Regions from separate parts of the [Clostridium] scindens ATCC 35704 genome, predicted to be linked through region 1. Evidence: predicted binding sites of a transcription regulator. Region 1 holds the regulator's gene; each other region holds the start of a gene.
The links. Region 1 encodes HrcA, which represses chaperone genes, less so after heat shock. Its sites were predicted from a motif close to TGTTAGCACTCNNNNNNNNNGAGTGCTAACA; they were not measured.

Region 1 (7,607 bases):
GCAGAACTGATCCACCTCCTGCCTGCTTAGATCCTCCTGAAAGGAGAGCAGGGTATTAAGGTCCGTGCCCAAAAGTCTTGCCAGGGCAGGAAGCAGGGTGATGTCCGGATAAGAGTTCCCCGTTTCCCACTTGTGGACGGCCGGAGCGGACACGCCAAGGCGGGAAGCCACCTGCTCCTGGGTCAGATTCATTTCCTTGCGTCTGGTACGTATCATTTCATTAATTTTCATATCATAGTTCCTCCTATTTATCTGTGCATCTTCGGGTTAAGAATATCATAGCAGAGCCTCCGACTTCAGACAATGGAGGGAAAGTTAACTGACGGAACAATAAATGAACCAGCGGTTAATTTTATTTGATGTCGCGCTTCTGGAAACTTAACATTCCAATCAGCATGGCAGCCAGGAAAAAGCCAAAAGCCACGCACAGGCTTCGTACAGCGATGGCTTTATTAAGGCCTGCCGTGATGGCGTTCATATTCGTGTCAATCAGATAATTGCTCAGGATAATTTCTTTTCCACTGATCTTTTTGATCAGCATCTCTCCCAGCATCACGATCAGCGACACAAACTCCAGAAAACAAATATTAGCGGCAAGCGAGCCTCCATTCTGGCGGATCAGCATGCTGAACATTACGAAGATAGATACAAAGGCACTTGTCAGCAATAGTTCCAGTCCGACAGACTTAAGGGCATCCGGCCAGAAGCCTGCGTTCACATCCCCGAATCCCCACAGGATAGTTGCCGCAGCCATAGAGACAGCAGCATAGATAAAGGTGAACAGGATTCCGCAGAGAACGCCGGCAGCCAGTTTGGAAGCATAGATCTGGGAGCGGCCATAATTCTTGGAGGCAATGTTCTTGATGGTACCGTGATTGAATTCGCTGCCTACGAAAAGAGAGATGAGAACTGCTAGGATCAGCGTGGTATTGCCTGCAAAAAAGGTTACCATCTGACGGGAGGCTGACAGTTCCTCGCGGCTTGCCGGAACGCCCTCGGTAGTCACGTTGATTCCGTTTTCATCCATGGCCTGCTGCTTTTGTTCCACTTGCTGGGTCATCTGCTCCCCGGCCATCTTATAGGCAAAGTCCATTAAGAAGACGGTCCCTGCAGCCAGGGCCGCGGTAAGGATCAGGCATACCCAGAAGTATCTTGCCTTCCCGAGTTTGTAGAAATCGCTTTTTAGTAAGTTCAGCATGCTATCTTCCTCCTATTCTGCTTAAGAAATAATCTTCCAGGTCCATCTGCCTGGTACCGTCTTTGGAACTGCAGCGTTCCCACAGTTGATTTTCCGTAAATTCTTCAATTAACTTTCCGTGATGGATGATGCCATAGCGAGTCGCGAATTTTGACAGTTCTCCCAGGATGTGGGAGGAAATCAATACGGTGATTTTACGATCCCGGTTCAGTTTCAGGATTAATTCGCGCACCTCTTTGATTCCTTCCGGATCCAGACCGTTGGTTGGCTCATCCAGTATCAGAAGTCTGGGACTTCCAATCAGGGCAATGGCGATTGCAAGCCTTTGGCGCATTCCCAGAGAGAAGTCTTTGGCTTTCTTATGTCCGGTATCATCAAGCCCCACCAGAGTCAGAATGGCATCTGCCTGGGATTCGTCACGGATGCCTTGCAGTTTGCACTGGACAATAAGGTTCTGCCTTGCGGTCATACCCGGATAAAAGGCGGGAGATTCGATGACGGTTCCGATGGCTGAGCGGCCTTCCTTAAGTTCGGGACTTCCGAACAGCAGGATATTTCCGTCGCTGGGAGATGCAAGTCCGGTAATCATACGGATGAGGGTGGTCTTGCCCGCGCCGTTCTTGCCGATGAAACCATAGATATCTCCTTCATGGATCGTCATGGACAGGTCATTTACGACCGCCCGGTTATTATATCGTTTGGTCAGATGATTGGTTCTTAATATTGCAGTCATGAGATTGCCTCCTTCTGTACTAATGTATTACTGTATTATAAACTTAGTACAATAATACGATAGAAAAAGCGATTTGTCAAGAGCGGATTCACAAGTATTGTTTTTTCCTCTTATTAAAGGTATAATCATACCGTAAGTTAATATGAGATTAGCGGAGGGAATGCTATGAAGATTTATGACAAAGTAAATAAGGTAGAAGTGGAAGTGGACGGAACCAAGGGACTGATTCAGCAGATGAAGGACGGACGCCAAGTGGATCTGTATCTGAAAGAAAAGAAAAGCGACGAGGACGGATACATGAGTTGGGACGTGGAGCACTGGTCAAGCGTGGACGGAAAGAGATTCATCCGCTGCTATTCTCTGGAAGGCAGAGTGCTCAGTGAATCTACAGGGCACAACATCTATGACTTGGAGAATGATTTTAAGCCGGAAGAAGCGCAGAAAGTCGAATTAAGCTAGCGCCGTTGCACAATGATGCGAAGGCCTAAATGAAAATCACATAATATTGCAGTTTTATCAGTCAAACAGCACAATGCATGGACATTGTGCTGTTTTTACCTGTACTATAATGCTGTTATACAATTGGAGAAAGGGCTGGTGAAGAGCAATAAGGACAGCATTTATATATAATAATGAGGAGGGAAAATATGAATTACATCATATGGGCAGAATCGAATGATCCAAGATACAATCTGGCAGTGGAAGCCCACTTGCAGACATTGGTAAAAGAAGGGGATGTCATTTTGTACCTGTGGCAGAATGAGCATACTGTAGTAATAGGAAAGAATCAGAATATCCTGAAAGAATGCAGAGCCAGGCTTCTGGAAGAGGAAGGCGGCTATGTGGCCCGTCGGACGACGGGGGGTGGTGCGGTCTACCAGGATATGGGAAATGTCTGCTTCACATTTCTTGCGTCTCCAGAGATGTATGACTTGAAAAGACAGTCCGGGATCATCGCGGATGCGTGCGGATTCTACGGAATTGAGACGCAGGCTTCCGGCCGGAATGATATACTGACCAAGGAAGGACTTAAATTTTCCGGCAATGCGTATTCTAAGACGGCCAGCTGCAATGTGCAGCACGGAACGCTGATGGTGGACGTGGACAAGGAGAGGATGACCCGCTATCTGACGCCATCTAAAGAGAAAATGAAGGCGAAAGGCGTCGATTCCGTCAGATCCAGGGTGTGCAACCTAAGGGACTTGAACCAGGAAATCACGACACAGGGAATTATGGAGCAGATGGCGGAAAGTTTCCAGAAGGAATATGGTACGGCGCAGATTCTGAAATTAAGCAGGGAGGATCAAGAGAAGATCCGGCAGATCTATGAATCCTATTGTTCCTGGGAATGGGTATATGGACAGTCTCCGGCGTGCGAGATCATCCACCAGAAACGGTTCGGCTGGGGAGAAGTAGAGATTCAGATGCACTTGGAAAACCTCGTCATCAAGGAGATAAAGGTATATACGGATGCATTGGACATAGGCCTGCCGCAGGCGATCGAGAAGGCATTCAGAGGCAGGCGTTATGATCTGTCAGACGCCGCCACGGACGCGGCAGAAGGAGAATCCGCCATAGAAAGGCAGAAGCAGGTGAAGGAGGTAATCGATTGGATTGCAGAGATATCTTAATCCGGCAGGTAGACAATGCAGGGGTTCTGATCCGTTTGGGAGACACTTGCATCTGTACGGACATTCGCTGGGAGCGCGCCGGGTATCTGCAATCCATCTGCCCGCGGGCGGGAAGGATGGGGCGCGCTTTCGGGAGATTCTGAATGCCGCGCAAAATGAGGTGGGAATTCCCCAGGTCATCTATGGAAACGAACTCAGCCAGGAGTTAGTTATAAAAATTGTATAAATAGTGTTGACAAAAGAAAAAGGGAGTGCTAAATTAATAATCGAAGATGTTAGCACTCGAAAATGTAGAGTGCTAACAGCAAAATCCGAAAGGAGGAGGATAGATGGTATCAGAACATGGACTTAGTGACCGCAAGCTTAAGATCCTTCATGCGATTATCCAGAACTATCTGGAGACAGGCGAGCCGGTTGGTTCCAGAACCATATCGAAGTATACGGATCTGAACTTAAGTTCTGCAACCATCCGTAACGAGATGGCGGACTTGGAAGAGATGGGCTATATCATGCAGCCTCACACGTCGGCCGGACGCATTCCTTCGGATAAAGGCTACAGACTCTATGTAGATATGCTGATGGAAGAAAAAGAACAGGAACTGAGCGAGATGCAGGAACAGATGCTGGATAAGGCAGATAAGATGGATCAACTTCTAAGACAGGCAGCAAAGGTCCTGGCTAACAGTACGAATTATGCAACGATGGTATCTACGCCCATGAACAATGAGAACAAACTTAAGTTCATTCAGCTGTCCATGGTAGACGATGAGCAGATCATCGCGGTAATCGTGCTTGGAGGCAATGTAATCAAGAATAAGATTATTGACATTGACGAGCCAATCAGCAATGAGAATCTGTTGAAATTGAATATGCTTTTGAACACGACGCTGAATGGCATGTCTATCGAGGAAATCAATCTTGGATTGATCGCAAGGCTGAAGGAGCAGGCAGGCATACACAGCGAGGTGGTTGGAAACGTTCTGGATGCGGTGGCGGATGTCATCCAGGTGGATGATGATATGCAGATCTATACAAGCGGAGCCACGAACATCTTCAAGTATCCGGAACTCAGCGATAATCAAAGCGCCCAGGAGATTATCAGCGCCTTTGAGGAAAAGCAGCAGCTTAGCGAGTTGGTAACGCAGACGTTATCGCAGGAAGATAATACTGGCATTCAGGTTTACATCGGTGATGAGACGCCGGTCAAGACCATGAAGGATTGCAGCGTTGTCACCGCCACTTATGAATTAGGCGACGGCATGAAGGGAACCATAGGTATTATCGGGCCAAAGAGAATGGATTATGAGCATGTATTAAAATCCATGAAGCGGCTGCAAAGCGAATTGGATGAAATGTTTCATAGAAAAGAATAGGAAAGGTGGAAGAACCCTTGGAGAATAATCAGGAAAAGAGCCAGGAAGAAATGGTAAAAGAGGCTGTGGAAGAAGCCAAAAAGTCGGCCGGGGAACTGCCGGAAGGCGAGCCCGGGGAAGATCAGGCAGAAGAAGAGAACGCCAAAGAGGCTTCCGAAGACGAAGAGGTCTCCGATAACGAGGAAGAAGAGCCGGATGAGGAACAAGAGCCGGATGAGGAAGAAGAGCCGGATGAGGAAGACGAAGATAAAAAATCCGGCAAGAAGTTATTTGGCAAGAAGAATAAGAAAGATAAAAAGGACGAGAAGATTGAGGAACTGACTGACAGGCTCACTCGTCAAATGGCAGAGTTTGATAACTTCCGCAAGCGTACGGAAAAGGAGAAATCCCAGATGTACGAGATAGGAGCGAAAGATATCATAGAAAAGATGCTTCCGGTAGTCGACAACTTTGAGCGAGGGCTTGACGCTGTCAAGGAAGAAGACAAGGAAGACCCATTTATCCAGGGAATGGAGATGGTGTATAAGCAGTTAATGACCGTGCTGGGAGAATTGGGCGTTAAGCCGATCGAAGCGGTAGGCAAAGAATTTGACCCGAATCTCCACAATGCAGTGATGCATGTGGAAGATGAGAACTTTGGCGAGAATATCATAGCCGAGGAATTCCAGAAAGGTTATATGTACCGTGACTCCGTAGTGAGGCACAGCATGGTAAAAGTAGCAAACTAATTCCAGATAATTTAGAAAATAAAACAGGAGGTCTTTATAATGGGCAAAATCATTGGTATTGATTTAGGAACCACGAACAGCTGCGTGGCTGTTATGGAAGGTGGCCAGCCAACGGTCATCGCAAATACGGAAGGCGCCAGAACGACGCCATCTGTCGTAGCATTTACAAAAACAGGGGAACGTCTTGTGGGCGAGCCTGCAAAACGTCAGGCAGTTACAAACGCGGAGAGGACGATCTCTTCTATTAAAAGAGAGATGGGCTCTGATTTCAGAGTGACGATCGATGATAAGAAATATTCTCCACAGGAGATTTCCGCAATGATTCTTCAGAAGCTTAAGGCAGACGCGGAAGGATATCTGGGAGAAAAGGTAACAGAGGCGGTTATTACTGTGCCAGCGTACTTTAATGACGCTCAGCGCCAGGCTACAAAGGATGCAGGCAAGATTGCGGGCCTTGATGTAAAGCGTATCATCAATGAGCCTACTGCGGCAGCGCTTGCTTACGGACTTGACAATGAGAAAGAACAGAAGATCATGGTATATGACCTTGGCGGAGGTACATTCGACGTATCCGTCATCGAGATCGGCGACGGCGTCATCGAGGTATTATCTACCGCAGGTAACAACAGGCTGGGCGGCGACGACTTCGACCAGAAGATCACGGATTATATGATTGCTGAATTCAAGAAGCAGGAAGGCGTAGACCTGTCTGCCGATAAGATGGCGCTTCAGAGACTGAAAGAAGCGGCAGAGAAGGCAAAGAAGGAACTGTCTTCTGCAACGACCACAAATATCAACCTTCCATTTATTACAGCAACAGCAGAAGGCCCGAAGCATTTTGATATGAACCTGACAAGGGCAAAATTTGATGAACTGACGCATGACCTTGTGGCAAAGACATCCGAGCCGGTAACGAGAGCACTTTCTGACGCAGGCATTACCGCTTCCGAACTGGGCCAGGTACTTCTGGTTGGCGGTTCCACACGTATCCCTGCTGTCCAGGAAGAAGTGAAGCGTCTGACAGGCAAAGAGCCAAGCAAATCTCTGAACCCGGATGAGTGCGTAGCGCTTGGTGCATCCGTTCAGGGCGGCAAGCTTGCCGGAGATACGGGTGCAGGCGATATCCTTCTTTTGGATGTAACTCCGCTGTCACTGTCAATCGAGACGATGGGCGGCGTTGCAACAAGACTGATTGAAAGAAATACGACGATTCCTACCAAGAAGAGCCAGATCTTCTCCACAGCGGCAGATAACCAGACAGCCGTAGATATCAATGTCGTACAGGGAGAGAGACAGTTCGCCAAAGATAACAAGTCTCTGGGACAGTTCAGGCTGGACGGAATCCCGCCGGCTCCACGCGGAGTACCGCAGATCGAAGTTACATTCGACATTGATGCGAACGGCATTGTAAATGTATCCGCAAAAGACCTTGGAACAGGCAAAGAGCAGCATATCACCATCACGGCAGGCTCTAACATGTCTGATGACGAGATCGACAAGGCGGTAAAAGAAGCAGCGGCATTCGAGGCGCAGGATAAGAAGCGCAAGGAAGGCATTGATACAAAGAATGATGCGGACGCCCTGGTATTTCAGACGGAAAAAGCCCTGGGCGATGTAGGAGATAAGATTGATGCTGCAGATAAGGCTACCGTTGAGGCGGACTGCAAGGCATTGAAGGAAATCCTTGAAAAAGTAAACATGGATGACATATCAGACGCGCAGATTGCCGAGATCAAGGCAGGCAAAGAGAAACTGATGGAGAGCGCGCAGAAATTATTTACTAAGATGTATGAACAGGCCGGAGCAGCAGCCGGAGCACAGGGAGCAGACCCGAACATGGGAGCAGGCCCGAATCCGGGAGCAGGCCCTGCACCGGACGGCTTCCAGGGAGACGATGTTGTAGACGGTGACTATAAGGAAGTATAAGCCCAGTGCGAATACTGT
Region 2 (7,607 bases), 1.2 Mb from region 1:
AGATCAAACCGCTCGAACACGATGTCTTCATCGCCAAACTCCAGCTGATTCAGCGTCAGCAGATTCTTAACCATCTGGTTCATCTTCGCCGCTTCATCCATGATGACGTCACAGTAGAATTCCCTGCTTTCCGCGTCTTCATTGACTCCTTCCCTCAGCCCTTCCGCATATCCCTGGATCAGGGCGATAGGCGTCTTTAATTCATGGGAGACATTTCCCAGGAACTCGTTGCGCATCTTCTCCAGCTTATCCTTCTGCTCAATATCTTCCAGCAAACGGTTATTTGCCTTTTTCAGTTCAGATATAGTGCTCTCAAGCCGCTCTGACATTCGGTTAAAATTGGCTCCTAATTCCCCAATCTCATTGCTGCCTCCACTGGTATACTTGGCGTCAAAATCCAGATCTGCCATCTTCTCGGACAGGACCGCCAGTTCCAGAATCGGATCTGTAAGCCGCTTCGAAAAGTACCATACAAGAACCACGGATATCAGAATCAGAAGGCTGCCAATATAGATCAGGAATCGGTTGGAAACGGCGGCGCTTTCTTTGATGCTTTCCAGCGGGCTGCGCAGCAGGAATCTGCTTCCGTCGTCAAAACTTCCCCACATCTCTATATAATCCGTCTGGTTCCACGGGTCGAAAGACTGGCTGATCTGATACTCCTTTGTGCTTTCCAGAATCTTGCTCCCCTTCTGCGCCTGGTTCAGCGAATATCCTCTCAGCTGGTTTACTAGCATATCCGAGTCATAGACATTGGTATATCCTTTTCCTGTGGTATCATTTACGATCAGGAATGATATATTGTTCTTCTCCGCCAAATGGATCATTTTCACAGACACTTCCTTGTCCTCCATCGTGCCCTTCTCCATACACTGGCTTAGTTTTTCATACATATCTATAAATTGCGTCTCTTTGTTGCTGATATAATATGGTTCCAGAAAACTGACGTTAATGATCAGAAGCACTAGGACCATGGATGCCAGCAGGCCAATAAAGACCGTAATCATCTGCCGCTTGATTGAATGCTTCATCATGCCTCTACCTCGAATTTATAACCCATGCCCCAGATTGTCTTGATATAGTTTCCCTTGTCGCCCAGCTTGCTTCTTAACTTCTTTACATGGGTGTCGATCGTCCTTGCATCCCCGAAATAGTCATAATTCCACACATTGTTCAATATCTTCTCCCGGGACAGGGCGATTCCCTGGTTTTCTACAAAGTAGGCCAGGAGTTCGAATTCTTTAAAACTTAAATCAATCTCTGTATCGTCAATCTTAACCTGATGGGCCGCCTTGTCTATTATAATTCCGCCCGCATCGATCACATCCCCTGTTCCAATCGCGTGAGACCTCCTTAGAATCGCTTCTACCCTGGCAACCAGGATCTTCGGGCTGAAAGGCTTAGAGATATATTCATCCACACCCAGCTCGAATCCTTGCAATTCGTCATGCTCCTCTGATCTGGCCGTCAGCATGATGATCGGCACTTGGGAAGACTGCCGGATCTCCCTGCAAGTCTGCCATCCGTCCATCCTTGGCATCATGACATCCAGGATGATCAGCGCAATATCCTTCTCCTCGTAGAAGATTTCCAAGGCCTCCATGCCATCTCCTGCCTCCCGGACGAGATAGCCTTCCCGCCCAAGGAAATCTTTTACCAGCTTGCGCATCCTGCTCTCATCATCTACGATCAAAATTTTAATTTTTTCCATATGACATAACCTCCATCCAAAGATGTTCCATTACTTTTCTTAAATCATACCAAAGAAATATGTCGTCTTTGTGAAATTACCATTTATATTATAACATAAAACATGCCTTGCGTCGGGGATAATAGTAGTGTATAGCAATATACAAGCCACTTTGGCTAGAAAGGAGTCGATCTTTATGGACAAAAACCAGCAGAACACCCGTCAGGAATGTACTTGCGTCCTGGCAATGGCTGCTATTCCCATGCAGATATATGGACAGCTGTATGAACCTGAAGAGGCTTTAGCAAGAGGAACGGTCTTCAAGGAACTGGACCTTCCTTTCTTTATGGGAGGTGGCATTGATGGAAGATAGACATGCATTACTGCAGAAGATCAACGAGATCAGTTTCGTATTCAATGACCTGACCTTATATCTGGATACCCATCCGATGGATTCAATCGCCAAGTCTGATTTCCAGCAGGCCGCATCCAAGAGGAAGGAACTGATGCAGAAATATGCGAAGGAATTCGGACCTCTGACTCTGGACTGCTCATGTGAATATCATTCCTGGGCGGAAGGGCCGACTCCTTGGGAAGGAGGGCATATTTAATGTGGACTTATGAAAAACGACTGCAATACCCGGTTAAGATATCAAAGACCTGCCCTAAGACAGCACAATTGATCATCAGTCAGTTTGGCGGGCCCGACGGCGAATTAGCTGCCTCTATGAGATATCTTTCCCAGCGTTACACCATGCCATGCAAGGAAGTAGCCGGACTTCTGACCGATATCGGTACGGAGGAACTGGCGCATCTGGAGATTGTCTGCGCGATCATCTATCAGCTGACCAAGGATATGTCTCTGGAAGATGCTAAGACAGCAGGATTTGATGCTTATTACATCGATCATACTTCCGGATTATGGCCGCAAGCTGCAGGCGGAATTCCATTTAATGCCTGCGAATTCCAATCCAAAGGCGATGCAATCACTGACTTGTTCGAAGACTTGGCTGCCGAGCAGAAGGCAAGGACCACTTATGACAATATCTTAAGAGTCGTTGATGATCCGGAGATCAAAGATCCGATCCGGTTCTTACGCGCAAGAGAGGTGGTTCACTTCCAGCGTTTCGGAGAAGCATTGGAAAAGACCAAGGACAGACTGGATGCAAAGAACTATTATTATGCAAATCCGGAGTTCGACAAGAAACTTTTTGGTTAGCAGACCATCCACAACTTCAAAAGGAACTGCCGCAGAATAAGCAGCAGTTCCTTTTTGCATGACATCTGTCTTAAGCAAGCGGCAGGCGCCAATATGCCTACTAATCACATAGCCCATTAAACAGGGCAGCCAGCATATCCACCGCCTTATCGATACCGGTCAGGCTTACATTCAATACCACCTGGTATGTGCCTGATTTGCCCCACTCTTCTCCGGTATTGGACTCGTAATAATATCTTCTCTCCCTGTCAACCTTCTTAATCTTTTCTGCCGCCTTTCTCTCAGGCAGATCTCTGAGGGCCGCTATTCTGCGGATTCTGTCTTCTTTATCCGCGCAGATGAATACGCTGATGCATTTGGGGCAGTCGCTTAAGATATAATCCGCACACCGTCCGACGATGACGCAGGGACTTCTGTCTGCCAGCCTCTTTATGATCTCAGACTGCGTGCGGTATACCCGGTCGCTTAAGGGTCGCATATAGTCTTCCGCATTCATATAGGCCGTATAATCGCCGGGGCCTACTATATAGGAGGACAGAAATCCTTCCAGAGCCGTCTCATCGGCTTCCTTGGCTTCCTTTTCGCTGATGCCCAGTTCCTTCGCCGCCATTGCCACCAGATTGTGGTCATAGAGAGGAATCTCCAGTTTTTTGGCAAGCCGGATCCCAATTTCCCGTCCTCCGCTTCCGTACTGGCGTCCAATCGTAATAATTACATTTTCTGTCATACTGCCCACTCCCTTCCTCATTCCTGCTGCACCGATTATTGTTCCTATCTATAGTATACCCTGAATTCCATAAAATTCCAATCTAAATGTAATCCCTGCACTTTCAGAACCTAAGATCCAGATAACTGTCAAGCATATATCGAAGCATAGTTACATCCATATTCCGGCATTCTTCAGACTCAAGCCCTCTTACGCCTTTACTAATGGTGTTGGCCGGCCGGTTCTATACTCACGCCATATTTCATAAAGTGGTAATTATATTAATAGATTTTTAGGAGGATGTATTATGAGCAATATTCGATACAATATCCACGCAAATCCAAACTCTATTCCAGTCATTCACTCCAATTGGTATCCTAACGTCGCTGTCTCGGAAAAGAACTTGCGTTATGCGCATATTCTTATGCCTGACTTTGCCTCTGCTGCCAGCGAGATGACGACCGTGCACCAATACCTGTTCCAGTCCTGGACGATCAGCAACGATTATCAAGGCATCCGGCGGCTGATCCAACGGATGGCCGTAGTGGAACAGCATCATTTCTCCATACTCGGCCAACTCATCACCCTGCTTGGGGCTCAGCCGGAATGCCGCTCCTCAGATCCCGAATCGTACTGGTGCGGCGATATGGTAGACTATAGCTGCGACGTTCAGACGCTGTTGTCTAAGAATGCCGAATCTGAGCGGTTTGCCGCCAAGGCATATGCAAAACAGGCGCAAGAAATCAAGGATCCGCTTGTATCGAAGATGCTTGCCCGGCTGTCGCTTGATGAGGAACTGCATTGCAAGATCTTTAGTGATTTCCTGGCTCAGATCTAATGCTTATATTATTACATAAAAAAAGCGCCGTAACTACGGCGTTTTTTAGTGGACCTGGCGGGAGTTGAACCCGCGTCCGAAAGCCCATCCATCAAAGCATCTCCCATCACAGTCATTATATTGACATTCCCTCCATCAGCCGCCTAATGACAGGCTGCCGACTTTAGTAGCTTCATAAGTTCTTCCATTCCCTCAAAGCTTTGGAAACGAAGTGCTCCGCCTGTTTGAAGCCGGTGACCCAGACGGCGGAAGATCCGGGGCCGACTGCCGCCTAATTAGGCAGCGTACGCTAATTCTCTATTGTCTGCGTTTATATTTAATTGGAACTTTTAACGTAGTGTCCCGCTACGGATGGCTTCTCCAACTTCCAGACCCCCGTCGAAACCAGTACAAGCCCTGATCATTCGCTGTACTACTGGCTCGCAGACATCTCTTGCCGTTATCATTATATATAGCATTGCCCCAAATGTCAAATCTTAATCCCAATTTCCTTATATCACCAGCGAAACCGCGCAATATGCAAGAAGCAGGGCATTCTATCATACTCTTCTGCCTTCGCCTAGTCCGATGGCACATATTCTTCCCTGCGCCTGTATGCCGGGACCCATACCGCTTAGAATTCCTTATATTCTTCCGGAATAGGCGGCGTGGTTTTCTTTTATTCGTTTGGACTCATTCCAAATTGTCTGCGAAAGGCTCTTGTAAAGCCCTCATGACTATCAAAGACGAAATCCCAAAAATTTTTCTATATTTTTAGCACTCAATACTTGACAGTGCTAACAATTCGTGTTATATAATAACTATAACAAATAAAACAAATCAAAAATAAAGATAAATCAAGGAGGAATGACTTATGTTACTTGCAAACAGAGGTTTTAACAATTTATTCGATGATATGTTCAAGGATCCATTCTTTACCCGTCCATATGACAACTCATCTTCACAGATCATGAAGACAGACATTCATGACAAGGATGGCAGTTACATTATAGAGATGGAACTTCCGGGATATGCCAAAGAAGACATTAAGGCAGACTTAAAAGACGGCTATCTTACAATCACCGCCAATAAGAGCGAATCCAAGGAAGAAAAGGATGCCAAAGGAAACTGCATCCACAAGGAACGCTATACCGGAACTTGCAACAGAAGTTTTTATGTAGGCGATGCCCTGACTCAGGAGGACATTAAGGCAGCATTTAAAGATGGAATCCTCAGGCTTCAGTTCCCGAAAGAGATTCAGAAGCAGGAAGAGCAGCCAAAATTAATTACGATTGAATAACTTTTAATATAGAGGGACCAGGTCCCACGCTCTCAGGGGAATTTCCCCTTTTTCATATAAACATCCTGAATATTAATATAAAAAGGCAGCCGCGCATCATCTGATTGATGGCGGCTGCCTTGATTTTCAAGCCTTAATTCTTTAATATTTTTATCTGGCCGATCACCGGCAATTCTTTTCTTTCTCCTTTGCATGCATACACAATTCCAACGATCATAAATACAAACAATACCAGGCTGCAGATGTCAAAGATCCAGGAAAACCAGCTGCCCCCGAAATTGATCATAGAATGGAATCCCCAGATCCATCTGCCGTCCAGCAGTTCTACAATTACAGACGCAATGAAAAGCACCAGTCCCTGATTGGTATGGAATCTAACATAGGGAGACTGCTTATTTCCAGCAATAAGCGGTACGAATACCAAAATTCCGAGATATGACAAGACCCCCATTACCTTATTCTGGCGTACATCCTCCTGCTGGAAGAATTTCCCTTGCTGGCCTGTATAGCCTTGCTGACTGTTCTGCTGGTATGTATAGCCCTGCTGGCCATTCTGCTGATATGAATAATCCTGCTGGCTGTCCTGCTGCTGGCCTGCCCCCGGCATCACCGGAATCTTTGCGCCGCACTGCGGGCAGTATTGCACACCGTCGTTCACTTTCGCTCCACATTTTACACAATAAGCCATTTCTATTTCTCCTTTTTCTTCTAGTATATTTATTGTGAATCTTCCAATCCCAATATCTCAGCAAGAACTTCGATTATGATTTCATTGGTGCATGACTTTATATATCCCATCATGTGCAAGGATATCTCGTCCTGCTTCTGGGCCTCCGTCAATGATTCATCATGCTTGGTCTGGTCGATCAATTGTATCAGTTGGGGAGTCAGTTCTTCGTAAGTCTCTATTGTCGTCTGAGAAACCATATTTCTTAATTCTTCCTTGCTTCTAGGTACCATCTTCTTCCTCCTAACCCAGATTCCGGACCTTGAAGTCTCTCTGCGCTTCCCTTTGCTGGTCCTTCCTGGCAATATCCTGTCTCTTGTCATATAGTTTCTTGCCTTTTGCAAGCCCAATCTCGACTTTTACCAGGCTTCCTTTAAAGTACACCTTAAGAGGCACAATTGCAATACCCTTCTCCTTAGTCTTGCCAAGAAGTTTATTGATCTCCGACTTATGTAAGAGAAGCTTGCGTACCCGCAAAGGATCTTTATTGAATATATTTCCCTTTTCATAAGGGCTGATATGCATTCCATAGATATATACCTCGCCATTCTCAACGCGGATAAATGCCTCTTTGATGCTGCATTTGCCCATGCGGAGGGACTTTACTTCAGTCCCATGCAGGGCAATGCCGGCCTCATAGTTCTCCAGAATGAAATAATCATGGTATGCCTTCTTATTATTGGCTATCATCTTACCATTCATCTTCGCCATCTTCCAACTCTCCTTCATCTGCAATCTCAAAATCAATGGTCCTAAGAAGCCTGTCCGCATCCATTACGCGGACGGATATCTTCTGGCCCAGCTTATATACCTTATGCCTGCGGGTTCCCACCATCTCGTACCGCTCCTGCTGATACTCGTAATGGTCATCCACCATGTTGATGACATGAACCAGGCCTTCGACCGTATTAGGGAGTTCTACATACATTCCCCATTTTGTAATGCTGGATATCACGCCTTCAAACACTTCTCCGATATGCGCCTGCATATACTCTACCTTTTTAAGCTTGATGGTTTCACGCTCGGCCTCGTCTGCCCTGCGCTCCATCTCGCTGGAGTGCTTGGTCACTTCCGGGAGTATCCCCTGGTAATGCTCTATTCTCTTTGCGTCCATCCGCCCCCGCAGATTATCCTTGATGATCCGGTGG
Region 3 (7,607 bases), 190 kb from region 1:
TTCTGAAGATTCACAGGCTATTATCCTTTGACAAACCGGTACGCCGTTGTAGTCTCATATACCTCCCCTGCCTTCACTTCCGGACCCTCAAAGTGATCCTTGTGCACTGCGTCCGGAAAATACTGGGTCTCAAAGCAGGCTGCCTGGCGCATGTTATAGACTGCTCCTGCCTTGCCCTTTTCATGATCCACAAAGTTGGCCGTGTAGAATTGCATGCCCGGAAGATCCGTGTATACCTCCATAGCAATCCCTGACTCCTTCGATCGCATAAATGCCGCCTTGCGATACCCATTTCCGTTCAGCACCCAGTTATGATCATAGCCCTTGCCGAATTCCAGCGCCTCATAGGCTTCTTCTATCTCTGCCCCTACAGGCTTTAACTGCCTGAAGTCCATCGGCGTTCCGCTAACCGGCACGATCTCTCCTGTAGGAATGGACTGGCTGTCCGCTCTGGCATATGCATCCGCATACAGCATCACTTCCTGATCAAGCACGGTGCCGGATGCATGGCCGGACAAATTAAAATAACTATGGTTGGTCAGATTCATCAGGGTATCCGCATCCGGAACTGCCCGGTAATGAATCTTTACCTCATTGTCCTTTGTCAATGTATATGTCACACTAATCTTTACATTCCCCGGGAACCCCTGGTCTCCGGAAGGGCTGTCCATCAGAAATTCCACATGGTCCTCCTGCGTCTCCCCGGTCTTCCAAATTCTTTTATTGTAAAAATCCCTGCCGCCGTGGAGGGTGTTCTGTCCATCGTTACGCGTCAGTTCATAGGTTCTTCCACCCAGCCGGAATTCTCCGTTTCCAATACGGTTTGCGACCCTTCCTATCGTAGCGCCGAAAAATGCATTCCCCGCCTCATATCCTTGTACATCATCATATCCCAGCACCACATCCAGAAGTCTTCCTTCCTTGTCAGGAACCCTTACCTGTACCAGTGTGGCTCCATAATCGGACACTTTTATCTCCATGCCCTTATCATTCTGAATGGTAAAAAGTCTTGCCTCTTCTCCCTTAGATGTCATTCCAAAACTATGTGTCATCTCTTTGCCTCCTTTGAATTACAAATCTGAATTCCTTGATACGCATAGCCGGATTGCTAGCATAGGCAAAATACCAGATCCCGTCCAGGCTCTGCCTGAGAGGCATCTTCTCCTCTATCCTCCTATCCTTACAATCCGTGGGCTTTAAAAAAGACGCCCGGTGGATGTTTCCCTTACGGACGTCTTTTATATGGCTCTTAACTATATCGCTTCTTTTTTACTCATCTACGCTGTAGTTTGGCGCTTCCTTCGTAATATGGATATCGTGAGGATGGCTTTCCTTCAGGGATGCGGAAGAGATCTTCACGAACTGTCCCTTCTGCTTCAGATCCTCGATTGTCGGCGCGCCGCAATATCCCATGCCTGAACGCAAGCCGCCCATCAGCTGGAATACCGTATCTTCCACCGTGCCTTTATAGGCAACACGGCCTTCCACGCCTTCCGGAACCAGTTTCTTCGCATCCGTCTGGAAATAGCGGTCCTTGCTTCCGTTCTCCATCGCTGCGATGGATCCCATCCCACGGTATACCTTATATTTCCTTCCCTGGTACAGTTCAAAGGTTCCGGGGCTTTCATCGCATCCTGCAAAGATACTTCCCATCATGCAGACATTCGCTCCTGCCGCAATTGCCTTTGTCATATCTCCGGAGTACTTGATTCCTCCATCGGCAATAATCGGAACCCCATACTTGTCTGCCGCCTCGTAGCAATTCATGACAGCGGTAATCTGAGGAACTCCGATTCCTGCAATAATGCGGGTGGTACAGATAGACCCCGGTCCGATTCCCACCTTGACCGCATCAGCGCCAGACTTAATCAGCGCTTCCGCTGCTTTTGCGGTAGCCACGTTTCCTGCAATCACCTGCAGATCCGGGAACTTGCTCTTGATCATGTCAACCGTATGCAGAACATTTGCGGAATGGCCATGAGCGGAGTCCAGAACTACCACGTCGACTTTTGCGTTCACCAGTTCCTGAGCCCGGTCAAGGCAGTTTGCCGTAATGCCGATTGCCGCGCCGCACAGCAGGCGTCCTTGTCCGTCCTTGGCTGACAGCGGATACTTGATCTGCTTCTCGATATCCTTGATCGTGATCAGTCCCTTCAGGTTAAAGTCCTTATCCACGATCGGGAGTTTTTCCTTTCTTGCCTTTGCCAGAATCTTCTTGGCCTCGTCCAATGTGATTCCCTCCGGAGCTGTGATTAATCCTTCGGAAGTCATGGATTCTTTGATCTTCTTTGAAAAGTCTTCTTCGAATTTTAAATCACGGTTCGTGATGATACCAACTAATTTCTTTCCTTCGGTAATCGGAACGCCAGATATCCGAAACTTCGCCATCAGATTATTGGCATCCTCCAGAGTATGTTCCGGTGACAGGTAAAAAGGATCTGTGATTACGCCATTTTCAGAACGCTTTACCTTGTCCACTTCTTCTGCCTGCTGCTCAATAGGCATGTTCTTATGAATAATACCGATGCCCCCCTGTCTTGCCATCGCGATTGCCATACGGTGTTCCGTAACCGTATCCATTCCCGCGCTCATCATCGGTATGTTTAACTTAATCTTCTTGGTCAGGTAGGTTGATAAATCCACTTGGTTCGGAATCACTTCTGAATAGCCCGGAACTAAGAGCACATCATCGAATGTAATCCCATCTCCAATTATCTTTCCCATGATTATATCCTCTCTTTCTCTTTTCAAATTTTACGATTAACTGCTATGATAACCAATCTGCGCACTATTTGTCAACATATTTCGACCACTTTTTAAATTTACTTGCGCACGACCTTCCTGGGGGCCATCATATAAAACCCTTCTACAATCGTATCATTCGGTTCAAATATAATCTTCTTCTGCTCGCCCCTCTCGGATACTACAAGCGCATAGAGGGCGGCTTGTCCGCTCCCGGAACTGTAATTATAGGTCTTGGCCTTCTGGTACTGGCGTACTTCGATAGAATCAGCGGGTGCCAGAATCTCAAGATCATTGACGTTAGCGGAAAACATCCGCTTGCGCTTTGCCTTGTTCATAATCTTGTCAATATCCAGATCCCCATTCACAAACAGGTACTCATACTCCACATTCAACCTCCGGAACATGAGCACATCCAGAATAACCGCCAGGACCGGCAGGATAATACCGAATGGAAACAGAAACACGATCAAGACAGAAACGATCGTCACCGCAACCAGCGCCGCCTTTATTACAATATCCTTCATGCCCGCCTGTTTCTTCACTAACTGTTCTGTATAATAGTCGCTCATCTTTTATTCCTCCACAATCTATACTGAATGCCATTATTGTACCATACTTTCAGGCAAAAAGAAAACTCCCCGTCAGAGGAGTTTTCAAAAATTTCATACTTTATATAGCTGCAGAAATGATTTACGTTACATCATGCCCATTCCGGCCCCTGCTCCTGCAGGCATTGCCGGTGTCTCTTCCTTAATGTTGGCAACAACAGACTCTGTCGTAAGCAGTGTAGATGCAACGCTGGTAGCGTTCTGAAGAGCGCTTCTTGTAACCTTTGCAGGATCCAGGATTCCGCTCTCTACCATATCTACATAGTTTTCTGTCAGCGCGTCGAATCCGTATCCTGGATCAGACTCTTTTACCTTGTTGATAATTACGGAACCTTCCAGTCCGGCATTTGCAGCAATATGATACAGCGGAGACTCCAGTGCCTTCAATACTACGTTCGCGCCAGTCTTCTCATCGCCCTCCAGGCTTTCTGCCAATGCTGCCACTTCTTTTGCCGCGTGGATATATGCAGATCCGCCTCCTGCGATGATGCCTTCTTCAACTGCCGCTCTTGTGGCATTCAGGGCATCTTCCATACGCATTTTTGCTTCCTTCATCTCAGTCTCGGTTGCTGCTCCTACACGGATTACCGCTACGCCGCCTGCCAGTTTTGCAAGTCTTTCCTGTAATTTTTCTTTATCGAAATCAGATGTGGTCTCTTCAATCTGAGCCTTGATCTGAGCGACACGGTCAGCAATCTCTTTCTTGTCTCCTATGCCATCCACAATAACGGTATTCTCTTTCTGGATCTTGACGGATTTGGCACGTCCTAACTGCTCCATCGTAGTCTCTTTCAGATCCATTCCCAGTTCATCAGAGATCACCTGTCCGCCTGTCAGGATCGCGATATCTTTGAGCATCTCTTTTCTTCTGTCTCCATATCCAGGTGCTTTTACGGCCGCTACATTGAAGGTTCCACGCAGTTTGTTTACAATCAATGTGGTAAGAGCCTCGCCCTCGATATCCTCAGCGATGATCAGAAGTCTTGCTCCAGACTGTACGATCTGCTCTAACAGAGGAAGAATATCCTGGATATTGGAAATCTTCTTGTCTGTAATCAGGATATATGGATCTTCCAGATTTGCTTCCATCTTATCCATATCCGTTGCCATGTATGCGGAAACATATCCGCGGTCAAACTGCATACCTTCTACCAGATCCAGTTCCGTCTTCATCGTCTTGGATTCTTCGATCGTAATTACGCCGTCATTGGAAACCTTCTCCATTGCATCCGCAACCATCTCCCCAACTTCTACATCGCCTGCGGAGATTGCTGCAACTTTTGCGATCTGATCTTTGTCCTTTACTTTGCTGGACATCTTAGCGATTGCATCAACCGCCTTGTCAGTTGCCTTTTTCATGCCTTTGCGAAGGATAATCGGGTTTGCCCCTGCAGCCAGATTCTTCATACCTTCATGAACCATTGCCTGTGCAAGCACGGTTGCTGTGGTTGTGCCATCACCGGCCACGTCGTTGGTCTTGGATGCAACTTCCTTGATCAGCTGCGCTCCCATATTCTCAAAAGCATCCTCAAGCTCGATTTCTTTTGCAATCGTAACACCGTCGTTCGTGATAAGCGGCGCGCCGAAAGATTTATCCAACACTACGTTACGTCCTTTTGGTCCAAGCGTTACCCTAACGGTATCTGCCAGCTGGTTAACTCCTGTTTCCAATGCGCTTCTTGCCTCAGCGCCATATTTAATTTCCTTTGCCATGATTACATTCCTCCTGCTCTTTCTATGCTATAATCTTTTTCAAACTTCACTTCTTTATTCAACGATTGCAAGGATATCATCCTGTTTTACGATGATATACTCTTCATCATCAATTTCAACCGTTGTTCCTGCATATTTAGAATAAATAACTTTCTGGCCTGTCGCGACATTCATCTTAACTTCCTTGCCATCAACTGTTCCACCAGGTCCAACAGCGATTACTTCTGCCTGCTGCGGTTTCTCTTTGGACTGTCCGGGAATCACGATTCCGGATTTTGTAGTTTCTTCTGCTACTAACTGTTTTAATACGACTCTGTCTCCCAATGGTACTAATTTCATATTTATTCCTCCTTAATATTATCTATATTTGTTAGCACTCATAAAAAGAGAGTGCTAAAAGACTCTAGATATAAAATAGCACTCTCTCGTTATTTTGTCAACAACCTTTATATTTAGTTTACAAGATTTTTATAAAATCCATTCCGAATCTGGAATTTTACGATTCTCCCAACCTTATTCCAATATCTTTCCCTGATGGTTCCGCTACATCCGATAACGCCCTTGGGCGTGTCGATCCTGCATTCGTAGATGCCATCCAGGGAGAAGACCGGAAGCTGCGTCTCATCTGATAACAAATATATACATTCTTCTTCCGGATTATACGTGATTATGCTGCAATGGTACGTTGCCTTATCAAAGAACCCTTCTTTCAAGATCATACGGGTCATCTTGATATCAGCGGAACACTCCTCATACATGCCTGCTTCTCCCTTCCCAAGTTCAAATAAGGGTATCAGTCGCCCGATACCCCTTTATCCGTCTTTCTTATTTTGCACGTTCTGCCTTGATATGTTCCAGTTCCGTAAATACATAATCATTTACGACCTTGATATAGGTTCCCTTCATACCGGAAGAACGTGACTCGATCACTCCGGCGCTTTCGAATTTCCGGAGCGCATTTACAATCACGGATCTGGTAATCCCTACCCGGTCTGCGATCTTGCTGGCAACCAGGATTCCCTCCGTGCCATCCAGTTCCTCAAAGATATGGATGATCGCCTCCAGTTCTGAATAGGACAGGGTGCTGATAGCCGACTGGACGATATGCTCCTTCCTGGTCTCTTCAGCGCTCTCCTCATTTACGGACCTGAGCATTTCAAGTCCTACTACCGTTGTTCCATATTCACTTAAAATAATGTCGTCAATTTCATACATCTGGTCTCTCTTATAGATAAATAGTGTTCCCAGACGCTCGCCTGCAATATCAATGGGGGTGATGATGGCCTGATAACCCTTCACCGCCTCTTCCGAAAATCCAAGGGTCTGCAGGTTTACATTCTCCTTGGTGGATAAAATACTCAGCAGGCGCTCATTCAGCATATCATCGATATGCCTCCCGACTTCCCGCTCCAGCAGTTCCTTGATAATTGGAACTCCCTCGCAATTACTGCCGCCCAGCACTTTGCCCTTTTTACTGACTACCAGAACATTGGAATCCAGTATTTCAGTAAGCACTTCGCAGATATCATTAAATACGACCTTGCTGGAATTATTATTATGCAGTAATTTGTTGATTTTTCTAGTTTTATCTAACAATTGTACACTCATTGCCATTCCTCCATCCTTTGATTGTTATATTATCATACAATTCAATAACATTCAATGAATTTCCTAAATATTTTTAATAATCTCTTTATTTTCCACATATCCGCATTGTTCATCACTGCAAAGCAGCTTATTTCCCTTTTCTACCATATGGCTTCCACACCTCGGACACTTCTTCGTCGATGGCTTCTGCCAGGACATAAATTCGCAATTGGGGTTGTCTTCGCACCCATAATATTTTCGTCCCTTCTTCGTCTTACGGATCACCACATCCTTGCCGCAGACCGGGCAAGGCACGCCGATCTTTTCCAGATAAGGCTTGGTATTCCTGCACTCCGGGAATCCCGGACAAGCCAGGAAACGTCCATGGGGTCCATATTTAATGACCATATTGCGGCCGCACTGGTCACAGATCACATCCGTAACCTCATCTTCTATCTTGACTGCTTCCTGTTCCTTCTCCGCTTTTTCGACGGCTTTCTCAAGATCCGGATAGAAATTCTCGATAATCGTCTTCCATCCTACTTTTCCCTCTGCCACCCCATCAAGAAGGCTTTCCATATTGGCTGTGAAGTTCACGTCCACAATGCTGGGAAAGGACTGCTTCATAATATTATTGACCACTTCGCCGATCTCTGTGAGATAAAGGTTCTTATTCTCCTTGGCCACATATCTTCTGGCAATAATTGTAGAAATTGTAGGCGCATAAGTACTTGGGCGGCCGATACCCAGCTCCTCAAGCGTCTTTACCAGCGCTGCCTCCGTATAATGGGCTGGCGGCTGGGTGAAATGCTGCTTTGACTCAAAACTTTCTTTGGTAAGCCTGGAATCCATATCAAGGCCTTTCAGCAGCACGTTGCTTTCTTCCTTCTCTTCTCCTGCCTCCGTATATACAGAACGGAATCCTTCGAAGATAATCTTGGACGCTGCCACCGT

Region 2: the regulator HrcA is predicted to act here: its motif matches at 5,205-5,235, upstream of HDCHBGLK_RS10915 (Hsp20/alpha crystallin family protein).
Region 3: the regulator HrcA is predicted to act here: its motif matches at 5,435-5,465, upstream of HDCHBGLK_RS17875 (co-chaperone GroES).

Annotation. Positions count from the first base shown of each region.
Region 1 is NZ_CP036170.1:3,292,859-3,300,465, reverse strand. It holds gene HDCHBGLK_RS16945 (helix-turn-helix domain-containing protein) at 1-231, opposite strand, end outside; gene HDCHBGLK_RS16940 (ABC transporter permease subunit) at 353-1,198, opposite strand; gene HDCHBGLK_RS16935 (ABC transporter ATP-binding protein) at 1,200-1,931, opposite strand; gene HDCHBGLK_RS16930 (hypothetical protein) at 2,097-2,390, shown strand; gene HDCHBGLK_RS16925 (lipoate--protein ligase) at 2,579-3,562, shown strand; gene HDCHBGLK_RS16920 (hypothetical protein) at 3,541-3,705, shown strand; gene hrcA (heat-inducible transcriptional repressor HrcA) at 3,892-4,935, shown strand; gene grpE (nucleotide exchange factor GrpE) at 4,953-5,663, shown strand; gene dnaK (molecular chaperone DnaK) at 5,703-7,589, shown strand.
Region 2 is NZ_CP036170.1:2,114,957-2,122,563, reverse strand. It holds gene HDCHBGLK_RS10955 (sensor histidine kinase) at 1-1,031, opposite strand, end outside; gene HDCHBGLK_RS10950 (response regulator transcription factor) at 1,031-1,711, opposite strand; gene HDCHBGLK_RS10945 (spore coat associated protein CotJA) at 1,887-2,063, shown strand; gene HDCHBGLK_RS10940 (spore coat protein CotJB) at 2,053-2,301, shown strand; gene HDCHBGLK_RS10935 (manganese catalase family protein) at 2,301-2,909, shown strand; gene HDCHBGLK_RS10930 (cytidylate kinase-like family protein) at 3,010-3,636, opposite strand; gene HDCHBGLK_RS10925 (ferritin-like domain-containing protein) at 3,923-4,453, shown strand; RNA gene ssrA (transfer-messenger RNA) at 4,500-4,850, opposite strand; gene HDCHBGLK_RS10915 (Hsp20/alpha crystallin family protein) at 5,307-5,732, shown strand; gene HDCHBGLK_RS10910 (zinc-ribbon domain-containing protein) at 5,866-6,420, opposite strand; gene HDCHBGLK_RS10905 (hypothetical protein) at 6,450-6,692, opposite strand; gene smpB (SsrA-binding protein SmpB) at 6,703-7,170, opposite strand; gene rnr (ribonuclease R) at 7,151-7,607, opposite strand, start outside.
Region 3 is NZ_CP036170.1:3,478,874-3,486,480, forward strand. It holds gene HDCHBGLK_RS17855 (aldose epimerase family protein) at 21-1,052, opposite strand; gene guaB (IMP dehydrogenase) at 1,270-2,724, opposite strand; gene HDCHBGLK_RS17865 (DUF6106 family protein) at 2,823-3,314, opposite strand; gene groL (chaperonin GroEL) at 3,441-5,066, opposite strand; gene HDCHBGLK_RS17875 (co-chaperone GroES) at 5,121-5,405, opposite strand; gene HDCHBGLK_RS17880 (hypothetical protein) at 5,519-5,824, opposite strand; gene codY (GTP-sensing pleiotropic transcriptional regulator CodY) at 5,892-6,674, opposite strand; gene topA (type I DNA topoisomerase) at 6,738-7,607, opposite strand, start outside.